DNA from 3 places in the Rhodococcus sp. NPDC059179 genome. Region 2 is predicted to be linked to each of the others. Evidence: riboswitches for the same ligand, from Rfam matches in the RefSeq annotation. Region 2 holds a riboswitch; each other region holds the start of a gene.
What was found. Region 2 has a riboswitch for thiamine pyrophosphate ahead of ACFXMV_RS08525 (TenA family protein). Riboswitches for the same ligand answer to the same signal wherever they lie in the genome.
Positions count from the first base shown of each region.

Region 1 (3,226 bases), on a different contig from region 2:
GCGCGCACGTCCGCGGAGATCCGCATGGAGCAGAACTTCGGCCCGCACATCGAGCAGAAGTGCGCGGTCTTCGCCGGCTCCGCGGGCAGCGTCTCGTCGTGGTACTCGCGGGCGGTGTCCGGGTCAAGCGACAGCGCGAACTGGTCCCGCCAGCGGAACTCGAATCGCGCCCTGGACAGCGCATCGTCGCGCTCCTGGGCCCGCGGGTGCTGCTTGGCGAGATCGGCGGCGTGCGCGGCGATCTTGTACGTGATGACGCCGACCTTCACGTCGTCCCGGTTGGGCAGGCCGAGGTGTTCCTTCGGTGTCACGTAGCAGAGCATCGCGGTGCCTGCCTGCGCGATCATGGCGGCGCCGATCGCCGAGGTGATGTGGTCATAGGCGGGCGCGATGTCGGTGGCGAGCGGGCCGAGGGTATAGAACGGGGCCTCCTCGCACAGTTCCTCCTCGAGCCGCACGTTCTCCACGATCTTGTGCATCGGGACGTGGCCCGGGCCCTCGATCATCACCTGCACGCCATGGGATTTCGCGATCTTGGTCAGCTCGCCGAGGGTCCGCAGCTCGGCGAACTGGGCCTCGTCGTTGGCGTCCGCGATGGACCCCGGGCGCAGTCCGTCGCCAAGCGAGAAGGTCACGTCGTACTCGCGAAGGATCGCGCAAAGCTCCTCGAAGTGCGTGTACAGGAACGACTCTCGGTGATGGGCGAGGCACCAGGCCGCCATGATCGAGCCGCCGCGCGAGACGATCCCGGTGACGCGCTTGGCGGTCAGCGGCACGTACCGCAGCAGCACGCCTGCATGCACGGTCATGTAGTCGACGCCCTGCTCGCACTGCTCGATCACGGTGTCGCGGTAGATCTCCCACGTCAGCGCCGTCGGGTCGCCGCCGACCTTCTCGAGTGCCTGGTAGATCGGCACGGTACCGACCGGCACCGGCGAGTTGCGCAGGATCCATTCGCGGGTCTGGTGGATGTCCTTGCCGGTTGACAGGTCCATGATGTTGTCCGCGCCCCACCGGGTGGCCCAGACCATCTTCTCGACCTCCTCGGCGATCGAGGAGGTGACCGCGGAATTGCCGATGTTCGCGTTGATCTTCACCAGGAACCGCTTGCCGATGATCATCGGCTCGGACTCGGGATGCTTGTGGTTGGCTGGGATGACGGCGCGTCCGGCCGCCACCTCCTCGCGCACTATCTCGGCTGAAACACCTTCGCGGGCAGCGCAATAGCGCATCTCGGCGGTGATGACCCCGGCCCGGGCCCAGGCCAGCTGGGTTCTGGCCCCGTCGATCGCATCGGGTTTGGCCCAGTCGTCGCGGGTCTTCGGCAGGCCGGCCTCGAGGTCGATGTGTGCGTCGGCGTCGGTGTACGGGCCGGACGTGTCGTACAGGTCGAGGTGCTCGCCATTGGTCAGGTGGACTCGGCGGACGGGCACCGACAGGCCATCGATTTTCAGGTACTGCTTGGAGCTGCCCTCGATCGGGCCGGTGGTGACGGTGGTACCGGAAACAGAGGTGTCCCTCATGCGTGCTCTCCCTACGCCGGCATTACCCGGTCAGGTTCAACGGTCGACGGCCCTGTCGCTCGAAGAGCTAGCCGTCATCTCAGCCCGCTGGTGCGAGCCCCCGTGGGATGTGTAGTTGTCGCGATGACCCTAGCGCCTGGCGCCCGATCGCCGTCCGGCGGCGTTGTCATCGTCGCCGATACAAACCCGGTATACGGCTCCTCTTCCGCCTTGCCGGACGACGATCGTTTCACCAGGTGCATCCGTCTCAGGGACTTCTTGGCGCAAACGGGCACGGCGAACGGGGCCCGCTCCTATAGTGGCGGAAATCACATTGTGATTACGGATCGGGCAAGGAGACGGGTACATGATCACGGAATCGCCGACGGCAGAGGTGACGAACAATGCAGGTCAGAACCGGTTCGAGCTGCGGCTCAACGGGGACCTCGTCGGCATCCTCGGTTATTACGACTTGGACACGCGCGGGGCGAGGCGGCCATCGGCTGCGACACCGATCGTCTCGTTCATGCACACCGTGATCGTCGAGGACTTCGGCCATCGGGGACTCGCGGCGGTGATGGTGCGCCGCGCCCTCGACGCGGCGCGCGGCTACGGCTGGAAGGTCCGGCCGGTCTGCACGTATCTCCAGCGATTCGTCGCCGACAACCCCGAGTACCGGGACCTCATCGTCCCGGTGTGAGTCTTTCTGGTGCCGATTAGGCCACGATTGGATGGTGACTGGGCAACAAATCGCCCCATCGGCCCCAAATCGGGCGACCCAGCCGGGGCGGGACTGCTTCCATGGTGAGGTGTCTCACATTTTCAAGCGGCATCCTGTCCCGGCAGCGGTGGTGACGGCGCCCGCCCCTGCCCCAGCGAACCCGGCGCTGGCGCGCGTCGTGGACAACCCCTCGCATTCCCGCTTCGACCTCTGGGTCGGCGACGAGCTGATCGGCATCCTCGGCTATCGCGGCGTGGGGGAGTCGACCGAGTTCGCCGGCGGCCGCGGTGAGGTGGTCGCGCTCATGCACACGGTCGTCAAGGAGGAGTTCGGCGGTCGCGGCTGGGCCGCGGTGCTGGTCGGCGACGTGCTGGCGCTGTCGAGGGAACGCGGCTGGCGGCTGCGCCCGGTCTGCACATATGTGCAGCGTTACCTGGGTGTCCACCCCGAGGAACTGGACCTGCTCGTCGACGACGACTTCAGCCCCTTCCCGAATTCGACGTAGCCCACCCGTAAAGCGGCAACTGCCCCTATGCTTCCCCTGACCCGTTGCGGTCGGGGCTCGAAAACGGGGATCTCGAACAGGTTTGGACTTCCCCAGCCCCGGGCGGTGACGGGCGCATGCCATCGCTCCGCGTGTCGGCGCGCCGTGTAACTGGGGGAAGAATGACGATCGTTGTCGCTGCGCGCAAGGGCGCCCAGTGCAAGTCCGCTCGGGTGGCCGGGCTCTCGTCCGATGTCAGGGCTGGGACGGCCTCGCTGGCCGTCGCGCTCGGTGTGGCGGCCTTCGGGATCGCCTCCGTTGGCATCGCGCCGCCCGCGCAGGCGGGCCCGATCCGGGAGCTCGCGAAGTTCGTCGCGACCCAGGTCGAGGCGAGCACCGCGCAGATCAAGCTCGAGTCCGGGCGCTTCGTCCGGGACACCCAGACGAACGCGATCGCCGCGGTCAACGAGGCGGGCCGGATCCTGGAGAACCTGCCGCTGCGCCTCGAGGTCGACGGCG
Region 1 covers NZ_JBHZBV010000006.1:180,747-183,972, forward strand. Annotated here, with positions in the region: gene thiC (phosphomethylpyrimidine synthase ThiC) at 1-1,523, opposite strand, end outside; TPP riboswitch at 1,515-1,637, opposite strand; gene ACFXMV_RS14880 (GNAT family N-acetyltransferase) at 1,870-2,202, shown strand; gene ACFXMV_RS14885 (GNAT family N-acetyltransferase) at 2,351-2,728, shown strand; gene ACFXMV_RS14890 (hypothetical protein) at 2,890-3,226, shown strand, end outside.
Region 1: it holds a riboswitch for thiamine pyrophosphate, as region 2 does, so the genes downstream of both, thiC (phosphomethylpyrimidine synthase ThiC) here and ACFXMV_RS08525 (TenA family protein) in region 2, are expected to answer to the same signal.

Region 2 (3,226 bases):
CGGACGGATTCCGCTGACGGCGACGTAGATCTGCCAGGCGGCGACGAGCGCCGCCACCACCACGAACGCTGGGATCAGCCTACGAAGAGCCGAGGTAGTCATTGGTGAAGTACGTCGACCAGTCGGGTTCGGAGGTCAGCGGATTGCCGTCCGGGCCGGCCAGCAGTCCGTGTTGGTAGAGGAATCCGGAGTTGCCCGCCCACTGCTGGAGCGTCTGGGTGCCGACCTTCCCGGCCGCGTCCCTCATGTACTGCGCGGCGAGCATCTTCTGGCTCTCGAGCACCAGCGACTCGTCGTTGAAGGCGCCCGGATTGGCCTCGATGAGCAGCTTGGCGGCCTGGTCCGGGTTGTCCGCGGCGAACTGGTAGCCGCGCTGCAGCGCCTGGACGAACGCGCGCGCCTGCTCGGGGTGCGCCTCGAGCCAGTCCTCGTTGCCGTCGATCACGATGGCGTAGGCGTCAGGGAACCCGAAGTCGGTGTAACGGAAGTACTTCATCGGGGTGCCCGCGTGTTCGGCCTCGATCCCCTCCCACGCGAAGTACGAGACCGTGAAGTCCGCCTTGCCGGAGTAGACGGCCTCGTACGCGGACGTGCCGAGGGTGACCGAGTTGAAATCGCCGGTGCCGCCGTCGTTTCGGATCACCTGGCGCAGCGTCTCGTTCTCGCCGGGATCGCCGAATCCCGCATAGGTCTTACCGTCGAGGTCCTTCGGGCTCACGATGTCCGCCCGGTCGGCGCGGACGCCGATGCCCGTCGCCCAGTGCTGCAGCGGAGCCAGCACCGACACCGTGTGGGCGCCGGAGGACCGGGAGAACGTCGACGCGTCGTGGGTGCTGATCCCGAACTCGGCGTTCCCGGCGTCGATGAGGGTGTCGACCGCGGTGTTGTTGTAGGGCAACACCTCCACGTCGAGTCCGGCCTCGGCGAAGTACCCCTGCTGCTGTGCCACGAACAGGCCGCTGTGGTTGGTGTTGGGGGTCCAGTCGAGGGCGAACCGGATGGTCTCGTCGGAGCCGGTGTCGGCGCCGCACGCGGTCAGCACCGACAGTGCCGACACCGCGGCGACCACCCCGGCCAACACGCGCCGCACACCCGCGCTCACGGCGCGGGCCAGGGCTGCGGGTGGAGCGCGGTGTCCCAGAACATGAGCTCATAGCGGGTCGCGATCGTGAACGCCTCGACCATCGCCTCACGCTCGCGGTCGGTCGCGCCCGCCGCGGCCGCGTCGACCATCTCGCGGGCCGTCGCCGCCGAGGTCTGGAATTCCTCGGCGTCGTAGGTGGACACCCACTGCGCGTACGGATGCGACGGGTCGGCGGCCAGCACCTTCGCCGCGCTCGCGCCGAGGTCGCGCCCGACCTCTGCGTAGATCCAGAAGCACGGCAGGACCGCCGCCGCTGCCACCGGGTACGGCTCGGTGGCAGCGGCCGCGATCAGGTAGGACACATAGCCGAGGCAGGCCGACGAATGCTGCGGTTCCCGCTCCGCGGCCGGCAGTACGCCGCCGGAGAGCAACTCGTCGTGCAGGGCGGACTCGACCACCGCGGCGGTGGCCGACGAGGTCGCCCAGAAGGCGGCGGTCGTCGGGTCCGGGGACCGCGAGGCGAGGATCGCCAGCGCCTTCGCGTAGCCCGTCAGGTACAGCGAATCCTGCTCGACGTAGAAGCGGAAGACGTCCAGCGGAAGCGTCCCGTCGCCGAGGCGCCGGAGGAACTCCAGTTCGTCGATCGCGACGCGCAGTGCCTTCGTCCGGTCCCACAGGTGTTCAGTAAATCTATTGGTGCCCTCGATGGGCGTATGCGAAGCCATGACAATTCCTTCGTCAGCATTACCTGGCCAGGTTCTCGGGTCTGCTCTCAGCCCCGCGATTGCGGAGCACCCCGTGTCTCAACACGGCAGACTTTAGCATCTGTGCAGGCCAGGGCCGACTCCGCCGTCGCGATATACCCCGCCGGGTACCATGGGAGCCGACGAATCCGGACGCGAAAGCAGGGAGTGGCGAGATGACGGGTGACGAGGAGAGCATTGCGCTGGTGCTCAACAGGCTGCGGCGCGCACAGGGCCAACTGGCGGGCGTCATCTCGATGATCGAGAGCGGCCGCGACTGCAAGGACGTGGTGACCCAGCTCGCCGCGGTCTCCCGCGCGCTGGACCGTGCCGGCTTCAAGATCGTCGCGACCGGACTGCGCGACTGCCTTGCGGGCACCAACCGGGACAACCAGGAGCCGATGACCGAGGCGGAGCTCGAGAAGCTCTTCCTGGCGCTGGCCTGAGGGCGGCGGCGTGGACGCATCGGACTGGGATGCCAGGTACCGGGATTCGCCCGACCCGTGGGGCGCCGAGCCCGCGGAGACGATCCGCGAGCGGCTCGCCGCTGTGCCCCCGGGCCGGGCGGTCGACCTGGCCTGCGGCGACGGCAGGCACGCCCGGTGGCTGAGCCGCGTGGGCTGGACGGTCACCGCGGTCGACTACTCCGCGGTCGCGATCGACCAGGCGCGGGCCCTCGATCCGGATGGCGGGATCGATTGGGAGGTCGGTGATGTCACCGCATGGGCGCCGCGGTCGGAGGTGGACCTCGTGCTGCTGAGCTTCCTGCACCTGCCGACGGCCGAACTCGAGGCGCTGATCGCCCGCGCGGCCGGTTGGCTCGCGCCGGGCGGCCGGCTGCTCTACCTCGGGCACTCCTTCGAGAACTTCGGCCGCGGCGTGGGCGGGCCGCCGGACACGGACATCCTGCCGCGGATCACCGACCTGGCCCGGGCGTCGACCGGACTGCGCGTCGACGCACTCGAACACGTCCGCAGGCCGGCGGGCGCGGGCATCGCGATCGACATCCTGCTCGAGGTGTCGCCATGGGATCCGGAAGATTAGGCAGTGTGTCGCGCGCACACCTGAACGTCGGCATAGCAATATGTAACCCGTCCGCGCGCTGAATGATTCGGCGCGCGGACGGCGATCTGTTCATACCGAATGAGGTGTTGGCGTGTCCGTGGGAATTGGGCTCAGGGTTGGCAGCATCGTGTCGCACACGGTGATCGCGTCGAATGACGCGGGGACCCCGGACCCGATAGTGATCGTCCGCGACACGGTGCTGCATGTGCGTGCAGACGGGGGAACCGTCCTCGGCGGCTCCGGACAGGACGGCGGCGTGGAACACACGCTGTCCGGATTCCTGTCCCGGGTCGGCGATCCCGAGGGGGTCGCGGCCAGTGACGGCACCCGATAT
Region 2 covers NZ_JBHZBV010000003.1:40,943-44,168, reverse strand. Annotated here, with positions in the region: gene ACFXMV_RS08535 (ABC transporter permease) at 1-102, opposite strand, end outside; gene ACFXMV_RS08530 (ABC transporter substrate-binding protein) at 80-1,102, opposite strand; gene ACFXMV_RS08525 (TenA family protein) at 1,099-1,809, opposite strand; TPP riboswitch at 1,797-1,893, opposite strand; gene ACFXMV_RS08520 (metal-sensitive transcriptional regulator) at 2,004-2,273, shown strand; gene ACFXMV_RS08515 (class I SAM-dependent methyltransferase) at 2,284-2,871, shown strand; gene ACFXMV_RS08510 (hypothetical protein) at 2,984-3,226, shown strand, end outside.

Region 3 (3,226 bases), on a different contig from region 2:
TCCCGAACGGCCACCACGCACCCTTCCCAGCTGGCCCGGATGCCAGTCAAGGGGGAGCATATAAGCAGTAACTGAGCTTTGTTGTGCGCGACTGGCCTAAGTTCGGTCGAGAAGAAGATGACGAGGCGCAAGGACCGCGTGGGGTGCGACGTGGCCGGATGTGGGGCAGGTGAACGAAGTCGATGCGCGGTGACGGGGACGGCTGGGCCAAGAGCGACGACGGAAGTCGGCATTGGGGCAAGTTCGGCGCGGCCGGGCTGCTGCTGCGCGCCCCCGCGGCCGACGGAACCCCGACCGTGCTCTTGCAACACCGCGCGCAGTGGAGCCATCAGGGCGGCACCTGGGCGTTGCCCGGCGGCGCCCGCGACAGCCACGAGTCGACAGTCCACGCCGCCGTTCGCGAGGCCGAGGAGGAGGCCGGGATACCCGGCTCCGACCTGCGGGTGCGCGCCGAACGGGTGACCGCGCGGGCGAGCAGCGGCTGGACGTATACGACGGTGATCGCCGACGCGGCAGGCCCGCTCACGACGGTGCCGAACGGCGAGAGCACGGAACTGCGCTGGGTGCCGGAGGACCAGGTGTCGGGGCTGCTGCTGCATCCGGGTTTCGCGGCGAGCTGGCCGGAGCTGCGGAGCACCCCGGTCCGGTTGCTGCTGGACACCGCGAACGTGCTGGGCTCGCGGCCGAACGGCTGGTGGCGGGACCGCGCGGGCGCGACCGGCGAACTGCTCGCGGCGCTGGCCGGGACGCTGCCCCGGACCATCGAGCTGCCGGACGGCGGATTCGGCTGGCTGTCGCGGATCGAGGCGGTGCTCGAGGGTCAGGCTCGCGCGGTCGCCGAGGTGGACGCCAGGATTCCGGTGCACGTCGCCGCGGGCAGCGGGGACGACGAGCTGGCGCTGCTGGCGGGCGCTGGCACCGAGCTGGCGATGGCCGCGGGCGGCGTCGTCGGGCATCCGGCCTTCGGGGGCGTCGACGAGCACCTCACCGCCGTGGTCACCGCGGACCGTGGGCTGCGCGAGCGCCTGCCGGAGACGGTCGTGCAGCTGTCGCCGTCGACGGTCCTCGGCTGGCTGGACTGACCCCCCGCCGATCAGTCTGTACCCCTGCCCCGACCTCCCCAATGTCACATTGATTCGACTGAGCCGAATCAATGTGACATTGGGGAGGTGGGGCGGGGAGGTCGGGGCGGGGAGGGTGGGCTGGCCGGGGGTCAGCGGCGGTCGGCGTTGCGGGCCAGGGCGTCGGCCAGTGACCGCGCCGCGGCCTGCGGGTCGCGCGCCTCGGTGATCGCGCGCACCACCACGATGCGGTCGGCGCCCGCCTCGAGGACCTCGGGCAGCCGCTCCTCGTCGATGCCGCCGATCGCGAACCACGGCCGGGTCGGGTGCGAGTCGGCGGTCGAGCGGACCAGGTCGATGCCCGACGCGGTCCGGCCGGGCTTGGTCGGCGTCGCCCACACCGGTCCGGTGCAGAAGTAGTCGACGTCGTCCGCGATCGAGGCGAGCTGGGCCTGCGCCCGGCTGTGCGTGGAGCGGCCGATCACCACGTTCGGGCCGAGGATTCGGCGGGCGTAGTGCACCGGCAGGTCGCCCTGGCCCAGGTGCAGGACGTCCGCGCCCGCGGCCAGTGCCAGGTCGGCGCGGTCGTTCACGGCCAGCAGAGCGCCGTGCCTGCGGGCGACCGCGGAGAGCTCGGCCAGCGCGCCCAGCTCTTCCTGGGTCTCCATCGGGCCGAGCTTCTTCTCGCCAGCCGATCCCTTGTCGCGCAGCTGGATGATGTCGACGCCGCCGGACAGCGCGGCCTCGGCGAACTTCGCGAGGTCGCCCTTGTCGCGGCGGGCGTCGGTGCAGAGATAGAGACGGGCGGTCGCGAGGCGTTCGCGTGGGGTGAGGTGCTTACCGGAATGCGAGGGGTGCACGCTCTCAACGGTAGTCTCTACGCATAGAGAAGTGACACGGGAGTCCCGGCGAGCGCGGGGCTGAGAGGGGGCCGCGAGCCCCGACCGTCATACCTGACCCGGATCATGCCGGCGCAGGGAGTGAGGTGGAATTGTGAGCAGAACTGTCGCGGTGATCGGCGGCGGCGCGATCGGGCTGTCGGTCGCGTGGCGCGCCGCCCAGGCCGGCTGGCGGGTCACCGTCCACGATCCGGCACCGGCGTCCGGGGCGTCCTGGGTGGCGGGCGGGATGCTGGCACCGTTGTCGGAGGGGTGGCCGGGCGAGGACGCGGTGCTGCAGGTCGGGGCGGACTCGCTGGCCCGCTGGCCCGACTTCGGTGGCGAGCTCGAGGCCCTGTCCGGCGAGACACTGTTCACCTCCCAGGGTTCGCTCACGGTCGCGCTGGACGCGGCCGACGCCGCCGACCTGCGGACCGTCGCCGAGTGGATCGCCTGCCAGGGCTACCGGCTGGAACTGCTCTCGCGCACCGAGATCCGCGCCGCGCAACCGTCGCTCGCCCCGAACATCCGGCTGGCCCTGCTGGCCGCCACCGAGTCCGCGGTCGACAACCGCGCCCTGGTCCTGGCGCTGCGGTCGGCCTGCGTCGCGGCGGGGGTGGCGTTCGTCGCCGAGGCCGTCACCGACCCGGCGGCGCTGGACACGGACCAGGTGGTGCTGTCCGCCGGTACCGCGTCCGCGCGGCTGTGGCCGGGGCTGCCGGTCCGTCCGGTCAAGGGCGAGATCCTGCGGCTGCACCGCCGTCCCGGCGTCGCGCCCGCCCCGACCATGACCATCCGCGGCAGCGTGCACGGGCGGCCGGTGTACCTGGTGCCGCGCGGCGACGGTCTCGTGGTCGGCGCGACCCAGCACGAGTCGGGGGAGGACACCCAGGTCACCGTCGCCGGGGTCCGCGACCTGATCGCCGACGCGCAGACCCTGATGCCGAGCGTCGGGGAGTACGAGCTGCACGAATGCGCCGCGGGACTGCGACCGATGAGCCCCGACAACCTGCCGATCATCGGCCGGGTGTCGGACAAGGTGGTGCTCGCGACCGGGCACGGGCGCAACGGCGTCCTGCTGACCCCGCTGACCGCCGACGCGGTGGTCGCCGAGCTCGACGGCGCACCCTTGGCGGAGGCCAAGAGCGCCTCCCCGGAACGGTTCAACTTCAACGATGAGTGAGGACTCGATGACGAACACACCGGTGAACATCGGGATCACCGTCAACGGCGAGGACCATCAGCTGTCCGAGCCGCTGACCGTGGCCCAGCTGCTGGAGCACCTCG
Region 3 covers NZ_JBHZBV010000006.1:171,026-174,251, forward strand. Annotated here, with positions in the region: gene ACFXMV_RS14815 (hypothetical protein) at 1-14, opposite strand, end outside; gene ACFXMV_RS14820 (NUDIX domain-containing protein) at 183-1,082, shown strand; gene thiE (thiamine phosphate synthase) at 1,214-1,921, opposite strand; TPP riboswitch at 1,948-2,058, shown strand; gene thiO (glycine oxidase ThiO) at 2,055-3,122, shown strand; gene thiS (sulfur carrier protein ThiS) at 3,130-3,226, shown strand, end outside.
Region 3: it holds a riboswitch for thiamine pyrophosphate, as region 2 does, so the genes downstream of both, thiO (glycine oxidase ThiO) here and ACFXMV_RS08525 (TenA family protein) in region 2, are expected to answer to the same signal.